2 regions of the Nonomuraea sp. NPDC050478 genome follow, and region 1 is predicted to be linked to the other one. Evidence: predicted binding sites of a transcription regulator. Region 1 holds the regulator's gene; the other holds the start of a gene.

The links. The regulator LexA, encoded in region 1, represses DNA repair genes until DNA is damaged. The targets are predictions, from matches to a motif close to TCGAACANNTGTTCGA.
Region 2: the regulator LexA is predicted to act here: its motif matches at 2,105-2,120, upstream of ACIBF7_RS13135 (SAV_6107 family HEPN domain-containing protein).

What each region holds. Positions count from the first base shown of each region.
Region 1 covers NZ_JBITHT010000003.1:1,068,100-1,073,308, forward strand. Annotated here, with positions in the region: gene ACIBF7_RS19225 (hypothetical protein) at 1-542, opposite strand, end outside; gene lexA (transcriptional repressor LexA) at 1,707-2,414, shown strand; gene ACIBF7_RS19235 (DoxX family protein) at 2,663-3,070, shown strand; gene ACIBF7_RS19240 (MalY/PatB family protein) at 3,105-4,217, shown strand; gene ACIBF7_RS19245 (S41 family peptidase) at 4,268-5,209, opposite strand, start outside.
Region 2 covers NZ_JBITHT010000002.1:1,108,706-1,113,914, forward strand. Annotated here, with positions in the region: gene ACIBF7_RS13125 (transcriptional regulator) at 1-51, shown strand, start outside; gene ACIBF7_RS13130 (hypothetical protein) at 335-640, opposite strand; gene ACIBF7_RS13135 (SAV_6107 family HEPN domain-containing protein) at 1,395-1,841, opposite strand; gene ACIBF7_RS13140 (SdpI family protein) at 2,716-3,099, shown strand; gene ACIBF7_RS13145 (class I SAM-dependent methyltransferase) at 3,258-3,983, shown strand; gene ACIBF7_RS13150 (ferredoxin) at 3,970-4,161, opposite strand; gene ACIBF7_RS13155 (cytochrome P450) at 4,172-5,209, opposite strand, start outside.

The DNA of each region.
Region 1 (5,209 bases):
ACGGCGCTTCTCGGGCTAGCGCCTTCACGCACCTGTACCCACGGCGGGCCGACGGCGCTCCACAGGTCGTCACCTTCACGCACCTGCGCCCACGACAGGCCGACGGCGCCCGGCGAGCGCTCGACCCCTGCGTGGCCGGCCGCCCTGGTGCCGAGCCAGAACCCGCCCAGCGACAGCAGCGCCATGACCAGCACCAGCGCCGCGCGGCCCCGCCGCGTCAACCGCACCGGCGCGGTCTCGGCCGCGCCACCCCGCAGCCTCTTCCCCGCCCGCGCACGCCGCCCACTGTCGGCCCCCGCGGAGCGGCCCACCCCGTCGGCCTGCGTGGTGCCGCCGGTCCTGCCGACCTGCGTGGCGCGGCCGGTCCTGTCAACCTGTGCGGCGCGACCGGCCCTATCGATCTGCGTAACGCGACCGGCCCTGTCAACCTGTGCGGCGCGACCGGCCCTGTCGATCCGCGCGAACCTCGGGAACCAGCCCATCCTTGGCCGGCCGAGCTGCGCTGGAGTCCCGGGCACGACGACGCGGCGACGCGCCCGCACCGCGTCCCCTTCAATCGCGCCGTCCCCCTTACGCGTCCGGCGCCTCGATTGCAGGTCCGCCGGGGCCCGCTCCCCCTGCGCTGCGCGCGCACTCCCCTTGGGTACCATCGACGCCCCGTCCCGCCGGAGCCCCCGCACTCGGGCCGGGGACACCGGCGACCGCTCAGCGCGACCGTCGCCGAGCCCGTCTTCGCCGGTGAGGCCGGAACGCCGCAGAGGGCCGTCGTCCGTCAGGCGCCTTTCCGGCGCACCCTGCCTCCGGCGCCGCTCCACGACCCGCCGCTCGCCCCCCGCCTGGCGCCCACCGTTGACAACCTGACCGACTCCGGGCACGCGCTCACCCGCCGCCCGGCGCCCGCCATTGACGGCCTGGCCAACTCGCGGCCCACGCTCTCCCCCTCGAACAGACCCGCCGTTCACGACCTGACCGGGTCCAGGCGCACACTCTTCCGTACGGACGGACCCGCCATTGACGACGCCTCCCGGCGCACGCTCGCCCGCCGCCTGGCGCCCGCCGTTGACGACCTGACCGGCTCCGGGCGCTCGCTCTCCCCCTCGGACGGACCCGCCGTTGACGACCTGACCGGCTCCGGGCGCTCGCTCTCCCCCTCGGACGGGCCCGCCGTCGCTTCTCCCCCACCTGCCAGGGCTGGTGTCCGAGTCGGGGCGGGCTGGGGGGACGAGGTACAGGTGGGGGCGCTTGCCGTCGGCGGCCCATCGCGATCGAGGGCCCGCTCCGCCGTCGTTATTCCGCCTGGGCGCTTCGGGGCGAGGGTGGCGTCCCTGAGGGCTCCCCTCCTGGGTGGCGTCGACGATGAGGGTGAGGCGCTTGACGTGGTCGCCGGTCGGATCCGCCATCAGATCATCCCGTGGATGCGGCCCGTGGGTGAGCCCGCTGCGCAGTGGCTCCGTCTGGTCGTTCGCATGATGGACCTCCCGCCGTCGTGGCCCCCGGAAACGGCCGTAGAAAGATCGGCAAATCGAACACGGTGTCGATCGAACTCCCGTACGATGTTCTACACCACACTGCCGACATTTTCGAGGAAGACTCGAACAACTGTTTGAAGATGATCTTCAACAGAGATACGGTCGCTGTGTGCGACATCAGGACCACGGACCGGGAGCCTCGCCCGCGGGGCGGGTTGCCGGGCGAGGAGGAGAGGCATGAGCGAGCGGGATGACGCCAATGGGGTCAGTGACCTCGCGGTGCGAAGGCGTGACTCACTGGGGCTGACCCCCAGGCAACGCAAGATCCTCGAGGTGATCCGCGACTCGGTGCAGCAGCGCGGCTATCCGCCGTCCATGCGCGAGATCGGCGAGGCCGTCCAGTTGACCAGCACGTCCAGCGTGTCGCACCAGTTGACGGCTTTGCAGCGCAAGGGCTATCTGCGGCGAGACCCCCACCGCCCGCGCGCGCTGGAGGTGCGGCTGCCGGGTGAGCCGGTGCTGTGGGTCGACCCCGACACCGCCACCGACGACGCCCCCGTCAACAGGCCCACCGCCGCCTACGTCCCGCTGGTCGGCCGCATCGCCGCCGGTGGCCCGATTCTGGCCGAGGAGAGCGTCGAGGACGTCTTCGCGCTTCCCAAGCAGCTGGTCGGCGAGGGCACGCTCTTCCTCCTGCAGGTCACCGGTGACTCGATGATCGACGCCGCGATCGCCGACGGCGACTGGGTCGTGGTCCGGCAGCAGCCGGTCGCCGAGAGCGGCGACATCGTGGCCGCGATGATCGAGGGCGAGGCGACGGTCAAGACCTTCAAGCGCAAGGACGGCCACGTCTGGCTGGTGCCGCACAACGACAACTACGAGCCCATCCCCGGCGACGAGGCCAGCGTCCTGGGCAAGGTCGTGGCGGTCCTGCGCCGCCTCTGACCCCTCGCCGTGTGAGACGCGGTGCGGCCGTCCCGCACCGCGCTCCTCACCGGCTCTCGCGCACCAGCCCGCCGATGGCCGCCGTCCTCCTCTCCGCGCGCGTCCTGTCCGGCGGGCGCCTCTCCGGCTGCCCGGGTTCCATGGTTCCGTCGCACACGGCGCGTCTCCGGGCAAGTGCACCTACCTCCACCCTTGTCCGGTAACCAGCCGCATTCCGGCGGTTGATCGCAGTCCATAATCTCGGCGGCATGGAGAAGATCGAGACGAGGCCGAGTGCCGGGCGGCGGCTGGCCGGGGCCGGCCTGTGGGTGCTCCAGGTGGTCATGGCGGGCATGCTGCTGATGGCGGCGATGGGCAAGTTCACCGGGGCTGAGCCGTCGGTGTCCACGTTCGAGGCGATCGGATGGGGCGACTGGTTCCGCTACCTGGTCGCGGTGCTGGAGGTCGCGATGGCGGTATGCCTGCTGGCGCCCCCGGTGGCCGGAGCGGCCGCGCTGGCGGGCGCCGGGCTGATGGCCGGTGCGGTGCTGACCGAGGCGTTCGTGAGCGGCGGGCCTGTGGCGCTGCCGCTGGTCCTGCTCGTGGTGAGCGGGCTGATCGCGTGGGGGCGGCGTGATCGTACGGACCGGCTGTGGCGGTCGCTGGCCGGCGGCTGATCCGTACGAAGGCCGACATTCCTAGAATGTCTGGGTGAGCGACACATTCGTGGGTGAAGCGTTCAAAGCACGCAACGACGGGCTCAAGTGGGCGAAGGCCGACCCGGGGGTCATCCCCGCGTGGGTGGCCGACATGGACCTGCCGTCCGCTCCCGAGGTGGTCGAGGCGCTGCGCCGCCGGGCGGAAGGCGACCTCGGCTATCCCTCGTGGCTCGACAGCCCCCAGAGCGGGCCGCTCGCCGAGGCGTTCGCGGAGCGGATGGCCGCCCGATACGGGTGGGAGCCCGATCCGGGCCTGGTCCGCTCCTACTCCGACATCAACCAGGCCCTGCAGGTGCTGCTGCACGTGTGGACGGCCCCGGGAGACGGGGTGGCGCTGCACACCCCGGCCTATCATCCGTTCCTCGGCACGCTGGAGACCATGGACCGGCCGCTGCGCCCCATCCGGCTCGTGCCGGACGGCGACTCGTGGCGCGCCGAGATCCCCGACCTGTCCGGGTGCAAGGTGCTGCTGCTGGTCAACCCGCAGAACCCGACCGGCCGCGTCTTCACCCGGGCCGAGCTGGAGGAGCTCGCCGAGCTGGCCGAACGGCACGATCTGCTGGTCATCTCCGACGAGATCCACGGGGACCTGGTGTACGAGCCGAACCGGCACATCCCGTTCGGCACGATCCTGCCTGACCGGACGGTCACCCTGACCTCGGCCACCAAGGCGTTCAACCTGGGCGGGATCCGCTGCTCGGTGGCGCACCTCGGCTCCCCCGGGCTGCGCGGGGCGCTGGACGCCCAGCCGCCGTTCCTCTTCGGCTCGGCGAACGTGTTCGGCGTGGAGGCGACCGTCGCCGCCTGGCGGCACGGTGACGCCTGGCTGGCGGACACGGTCGCGCTGCTCGACCGGAACCGGCGCGTCATCGCCGAACACCTGCCCGAGGGCGTCACGTACCGCGTGCCGGAGGCCACCTACCTGGCATGGCTCGACTACGGCCGTCCCGCGGTGGCGGAGCAGCTGGAGCGGGAGGCGAAGGTCCTCCTCAGCGACGGCGCCGTGTTCGGGCCGGGCGGCGAGACGTTCGTCCGGCTGAACTTCGCCACCTCCGAGCCCGTTCTCGCCGAGATCCTGCGGAGGATCGCCACCGTGACCTCCTGATCGGCCGGGCGGGGACGGCTCTCCGGCCGAGGAGCCGTCCCCCGGGGTCGTTACGGCAGGGGCGGGAGGTCGGGCGGGGTGGCGGCGGGGCGCTCCTCCAGGGCGGAGAGTGCCAGCTCCACGGCCTTCTCCAGCTGAGGGTCGCGGCCGGCCGCGCGGTCCTGCGGTGTCATGACGACCTCGATGTCCGGGTCGACGCCGTGGTTCTCCACTCCCCAGCCGTGCCCTTCCAGCCAGAACGAGTAGCGCGGCTGGGTGACGACGGTGCCGTCGACCAGCGAGTAGCGCGAGTCGATGCCGATCACGCCGCCCCAGGTGCGGACGCCGACGAGGGGGCCGATGCCGCGGTTCTTGATGCCGGCGCTCACGATGTCGCCGTCGGAGCCGGCGAACTCGTCGGTCACGGTGACGACGGGCCCGCGCGGGGAGTCCTCGGGGTAGCGCATCGGCTGGTGGCCGCGGACCCGGATCCAGCCGGTGACCTTGCGCGACAGCTTCTCCAGGATGAGCTCGGACACGTGCCCGCCGCCGTTCTCGCGCACGTCCACGACGAGTCCCTCGTACGCCATCTCGGTACGCAGGTCGCGGTGGAACTGCGCCCACCCGGACGCCACCATGTCGGGCACGTGCAGGTAGCCGAGCCGCCCGCCGGACGCCTCCCGGACGAACGCGCGCCGGCCCTCGACCCAGTCGTGGTAGCGCAGCCGGGTCTCGTCGGCGATCGGGGTGACCACGACCTTGCGGGTCTCGCCGCCGGCGGCCGGGCGGACGGTCAGCTGGATCGGCTGGTTCGCGGTGCCCGCCAGGAGCGGGAGCGGCCCGCGTACCGGATCGACGGGGCGGCCGTTGACGGCGACGAGGGCGTCGCCCTGGCGGACCGCGACGCCGGGCGCGAGCAGCGGCGAGCGCGCGTCGTGGTCGGACGACTCGCCCGCGATGACGCGCTCGACCCGCCAGGTGCCGTCCTCGTCGCGGGCCAGGTCGGCGCCGAG
Region 2 (5,209 bases), on a different contig from region 1:
AGCTGGGGCGTCCTCGACGCCGAGGCCCGCCGGGCGGTCGAGACGTTCTGACCCGGCTCCCACAGCCGCGGCAAGGGGCGCGCCCATCCGGGCGTGCCCCTTGCTTGTTTTCTGACAAAGCCCCGCACAACAGACATTTCGCCGGGCCCAAAAAGCGGTCCGCCGCCATTCCCTCAGTGGGTTCTCGATAATCCAACAAACCTCGTGTTTAGTCCCCGGCGCCCTTCACTCGCCTGTCAACCTCGTGCTCCCGTGCGGGGCGCGGGAAACGCGACCCTCCGGCGGTCACGGCGCCGGGCCATCGCCACCGGGGCGCGAGACGGGAGAAGTGCCGCTACTCACGGCAGGAGCCCGCCTGCAGCGACATCTTGGCCGCCTCTCCCCACACCGGGCTCATCCTCATGGCGCGGTACAGCACCGACCCGAAGTAGCGGGTGTTGTACCGATAGCCGGACTCCAACTGGCCCTTCACGGCCCAGCGGACCTTGTTCCTGCCCAGGTCCACGAACCAGTGACCAGCAGTGATCTTGTACGTGCACACGACGGGCTCCGCCGCCGACGCGGCGCCCGGGAACACCGCTCGGGCCACCAGGACGGTGGCCGCCGCAGCGGTGGCGAACCCGGCTCTGCGCTTTCCCATACTGTCTCCCTGCTCATGACCGCCGACGCTTCCGGCGGCGCGGCTCCCCTTTCGAAGCCGACACGGCAACCAGGGCCGCCCTCGTCACAGCTTCGCCGCGACATCGGCTCGGCGCCGGCGCAGAGCAGAATGAGGCACCACATGCCTATGACCTCGGCGAGCGCCTGGCAGGAGCCGCCCATCTGGGGTGTCTTCATCGGGCTTGCCCGTCCCGGGCTCAAGCGTCGACCCACGAGCGTCGCGACGCGGGGACGCCTCACGGGCGTCGGCTCACGGGCGTCGGCAGGCGTCAGCTCGCGTGCGCGGATCGCGGGCAGACGGCAGGCGTCAGCTCACGTGCGCAGTTCGCGGGCAGCCTGACAGGCGCTACCTCCTCAACCCGCGCGCTACGACCGCCCTCGTCCGCCCTTACGGGATGCGCCGGGTCGTCCGGACGGCGGAGGAGGCGGGTTTCGCCGCCATCGGGTGTATCGAGCAGCTCGCGTGCGCAGCGCAGGGCCCCGGGGCGTTCCAGCTCAACGGGCGTCTGCGGGACGCAGGACTGCGGGCGTCTGCGGGACGCAGGACTGCGGGCTCGGGACCCACAGCAGGCCGGCTGCTGCTCGGCAAGGCGAGCAACGTGCCGGAAAAAGCGGCGGACATCCCACCGGCGCGGTGACCGCCGGAACGGCCGGCGCCTGGCCCCGTTACGTCTCCTCATGCGAGGGCGTGGACGGCAGGGAGACCGGGGCGCTCGTAGGGGGTGGGTGGGATGTCAACCCGCCAGGGGCACGTCCACGGGGAGCTGGGGCTGGGCAGGGACGCCCAGGATGTCCTCGACCGTGCAGACGAAGGTCTCGGCCTCCGCCAGGAGCTCGTCGGCGTCCGTGGCGCTGACGCCGCGCACCAGGCCGGCCTCGGCGGCGGCCCGCTTGGCCGCGCTGGCCGCGAAGTAGGCCGCCCAGTCGGCGAGCGACGGCTCGGTCTCGGGCAGCAGCTCCCATGCGCTGCGCAGGCGGCGTCTGCGACCCTGGGTGGGCTGCGGGCGGGCGGCCAGGATCGCCGCGGCGGCGCGCAGGGCGGCCAGGTGGGCCGACACGTAGCGCGATGCCGGGGAGCGAGCCGTCGCCGCCTCCGCCAGGCAGGAACGTGAATCCGTCAGGTGAGCCCGAACCGCAGGCGATAGCCGGGGCCCGGGCGTTTCTCTGGGCCGTGGTGCCATGTCGTTCGCCTCCTAGAGTCGTGGCGACTCCCGGCGTGTCCGCCGTTGAGGTCAACGATCGCAGACCCCACCGACATTTCCGCCGGGCCGGCCGGACGAGGAGCTTCCCCTCTCCCCGTCCGGCCAGGACGCGCCCACTCGTCTCCGCCGACGACGAGGACGCGCCCTTCGCCCTCGGAGCCTGACCGCGGGTCCGCGCTGGGGGAGCGCATGGCCCGCGACCAGGTCCTTCCGACGTGAGCCGCGAGCCTCACGTCACATGGTCGAACATAATTTCGATCACGCGCGGTGTCAACTGCTTCCACGAACACAGGTTCGATGACCATGACGGTGTCACCGGCGGGCTGCAACGCCGCTCACCTCACTCGCGAACGCCCCTGAACCCCCGCACCTCCGGCGAATCCGGGGTTTCCGACCCGCCGCCGTCCCCAAGAGCAGCCCCCGGACGCGGACGGCATACCACGGGCACTCTCAGGAGAGCCCAGGCCGTCATGAGCGCTCTGAGGAGATGGTGCACCACAGGACACCCCTCTCAGGGAGCTGACGCTCTTATGAGCGTCCCCGGGGAGACGACGTGCTCCAGGGAGTGCCGACGCTGTCACGAGCGCCTCTGGGGAGACGACATGCCACAGGGCGTTCTCAAGGGAAACTTCGAGACCTGCACTACGGAGATGGCGGGGCCTTGCGCACTACGGAGACGGCGGGATGTTCAGGCAGGTGTGCGGGGGTGGATGGGGTGGTGCTTCCGAGCGGGAGGAGCTGGCTCAGCGCCGTTTCGCGAGCAGAGAGAGCCCAGTCCGGCAGCGTTCCGCGAGTGGAGAGAGCCCGCTCCGGCGGCGTTCCCGAGATCGCGGGTCATGGTTACGATGGCGGGATGGGGCCCATCCTGATCAACGCCATCCTCACCGCTCCCGCCCTGGCGCTCCTCCTCATCCCGTTCCATGACGAATCCGGTGCCGTCGACAGCCGCAACGGCCTGGCCGGGTTGCGCACTCGGGAGACGCTCGCCTCACGCGAGGCATGGGACGCGGCGCACACCTGGGCCAAGGTCCCGATGCGCATGCTGGCCGCGGCCATGGCGGGGGTGCTGGTGGTGTCAGCCGCCGCCGAGCTGGCGGTCGGGCTGCCGGAGGGTGTCCAGGTGGCCACGATCCTGGCGCAGGCCGGGTTGCTCATAGGCGGGCTGGGCCTGATCGGCTGGCGCGCTCACCGCGTGGCCGCACGCGTGAACCGCGAACTCGCAGGCCGGCCCGCATGAGCGGCCGAGCCGGCACAGCCCCGGCGCTCCTCCCACAACGACTCCCCGGCCCCTCAGAACACCGCCTCGGCCAGGCGCAAGGCGGTCGCGGACGACGGAAGACCGTCGAGGCCGGAACGCGGGAGGGCGGTGGGTCGTTCGGGTGGGTGGCGCGGCCCGTGGCGTTGGTCGCCGGGGCGGCCGCCGCCGTCGGGTTCGCGTGGGAGGCGCAACTGCCGCTGGGCGAAGACGTCCTGCACGTGGGCGGCCCGGTCGTCCTGCGGGGCCTGCGGCAGAAGCTGGCGCGGCTGGTGTACGACGGCCGGTACGGGGTGAACACGGCGGATTTCGCCGACCTGAGCGAGTTCGGTCTCGATCACCCGGAACGGGTCTACTACTCCCCCGCCCACTGGGGCACGCTGCGCCGGGCGCTGCCCGTGAGCGACGTGAGCGAGCACGACGTGTTCCTCGATCTCGGCGCGGGCAAGGGCCGGATGGCGCTGGAGGCCGCCAGCCGCTACCCGTTCGGACGGGTGATCGGGGTGGAGCTGTCGCCCGAGCTGACGGAGATCGCGCGGTCCAACCTGGCCGGCACGCGGCTGCGGCTGCGTGCCGGCGGCGTCGAGTTCGTGCACTCGGACGTGCTGGAGTACGACATCCCCGACGACGTCAGCGTGGTGTTCCTGAACAACCCGTTCCGCGGGCGGATCTTCGCCGCCGCCGTGGACCGGCTGATCGCCTCCGCCGACCGCAGCCCGCGCCCCGTCACCGTCGTCTACTTCAACCCCGTCGAGGAGGCCTACCTGCTCGGCACGGGCCGTTTCCGCCACGTGCGGACGGTGCGGCGCGGGACGGGCGACGGCGTGTTCGGCACGACCCGCGTCTACGCTCTCAGACAGCCTTGAGCGCGCCCGAAGGACACAGCGTCACGGCTCGCCGAGCCCCCTCCTCCAGCTCGGCGGGCGGCACGGGCTGCAGGAGCACGACCGTCCCGTCCTCCTCGCTCTGATCGAAAACCTCTGGCACGGTGAGCGCGCACATGCCCGCACCGATGCACACGTTCGTGTCGGCTTCTATCTTCATGAATCCCTGCTTACCAGGTGACGGGCAGCCGGTGCACGCCGTAGATGGCCATGTCCGCCCTGAGCGGCACCTCGTCGGCCGGCACCGCGAGCCGCAGGCCGGGGAAGCGGCGCAGCAGGGCCGCGAACCCGATCCGCATCTCCGCGCGGGCGAGCTGCTGGCCGAGGCACTGGTGGATACCGTGGCCGAAGCCGAGGTGGCCGGTCGCGGGCCGGGTGACGTCGAGCCGGTCGCCGCCGGGGAACCGGGACGGGTCGCGGTTGATCACCGGCAGGTGGAGGGTGACCGACTCGCCCTTCCTGATGAGGTGGCCGTCGATCTCGACGTCTTCCAGGGCGGTCCTGACCGGGCCGACGTGGATGATCGTGAGGTGGCGCATCAGCTCCTCGACGGCGTTGCCGATCAGCGACGGGTCGTCGCGCAGCGCGGCGAGCTGGGCGGGGTCGGCGAGCAGCGCGTAGGTGCCGAGACCGAGCATGTTGGCGGTGGTCTCGTGCCCGGCGACCAGGAGCAGGAACGCGACGCCGGTGAGCTCGTCGTCGCTCAGCTCGCCGCCTTCGATGAGGCCGCTGAGCAGGTCCTCCCCCGGGTGCTCACGCTTGCGCGAGACGAGCCCGTACAGGTAGGTGAAGACGCGGCCGATGGCCGCGAGGGCGTCGGAGGCCCGCGCGTCCAGGCTCACCAGGATCTTGGTGTCCTCCTGGAAGGCCGCCCGCTCCTCGTACGGGACGCCGAGCAGTTCGCAGATGACCAGTGAGGGGATGGGCAGCGCGAAGGCGTCGACGAGGTCGACCGGCCCGCCCGCGGCTTCCATCTCGTCAAGCCGGGCCTCGGTGATCTCCTCGATCCTGGCTTCGAGCTGCTTCATCCTGCGTACGGTGAACTGCCCGGTGAGCAGTTTGCGGTAGCGGGTGTGCTCGGGCGCGTCGGTGCGCAGGAAGAACCCGGGCGGGACCTCGAACTCCTGCGAGCGGATCTCCTCGGCGAGGTCGGCGCGCGCCGCGAGGGGCGGGTGCGCCAGCTCGGGCCGGTTGCTGAAGCGCTGGTC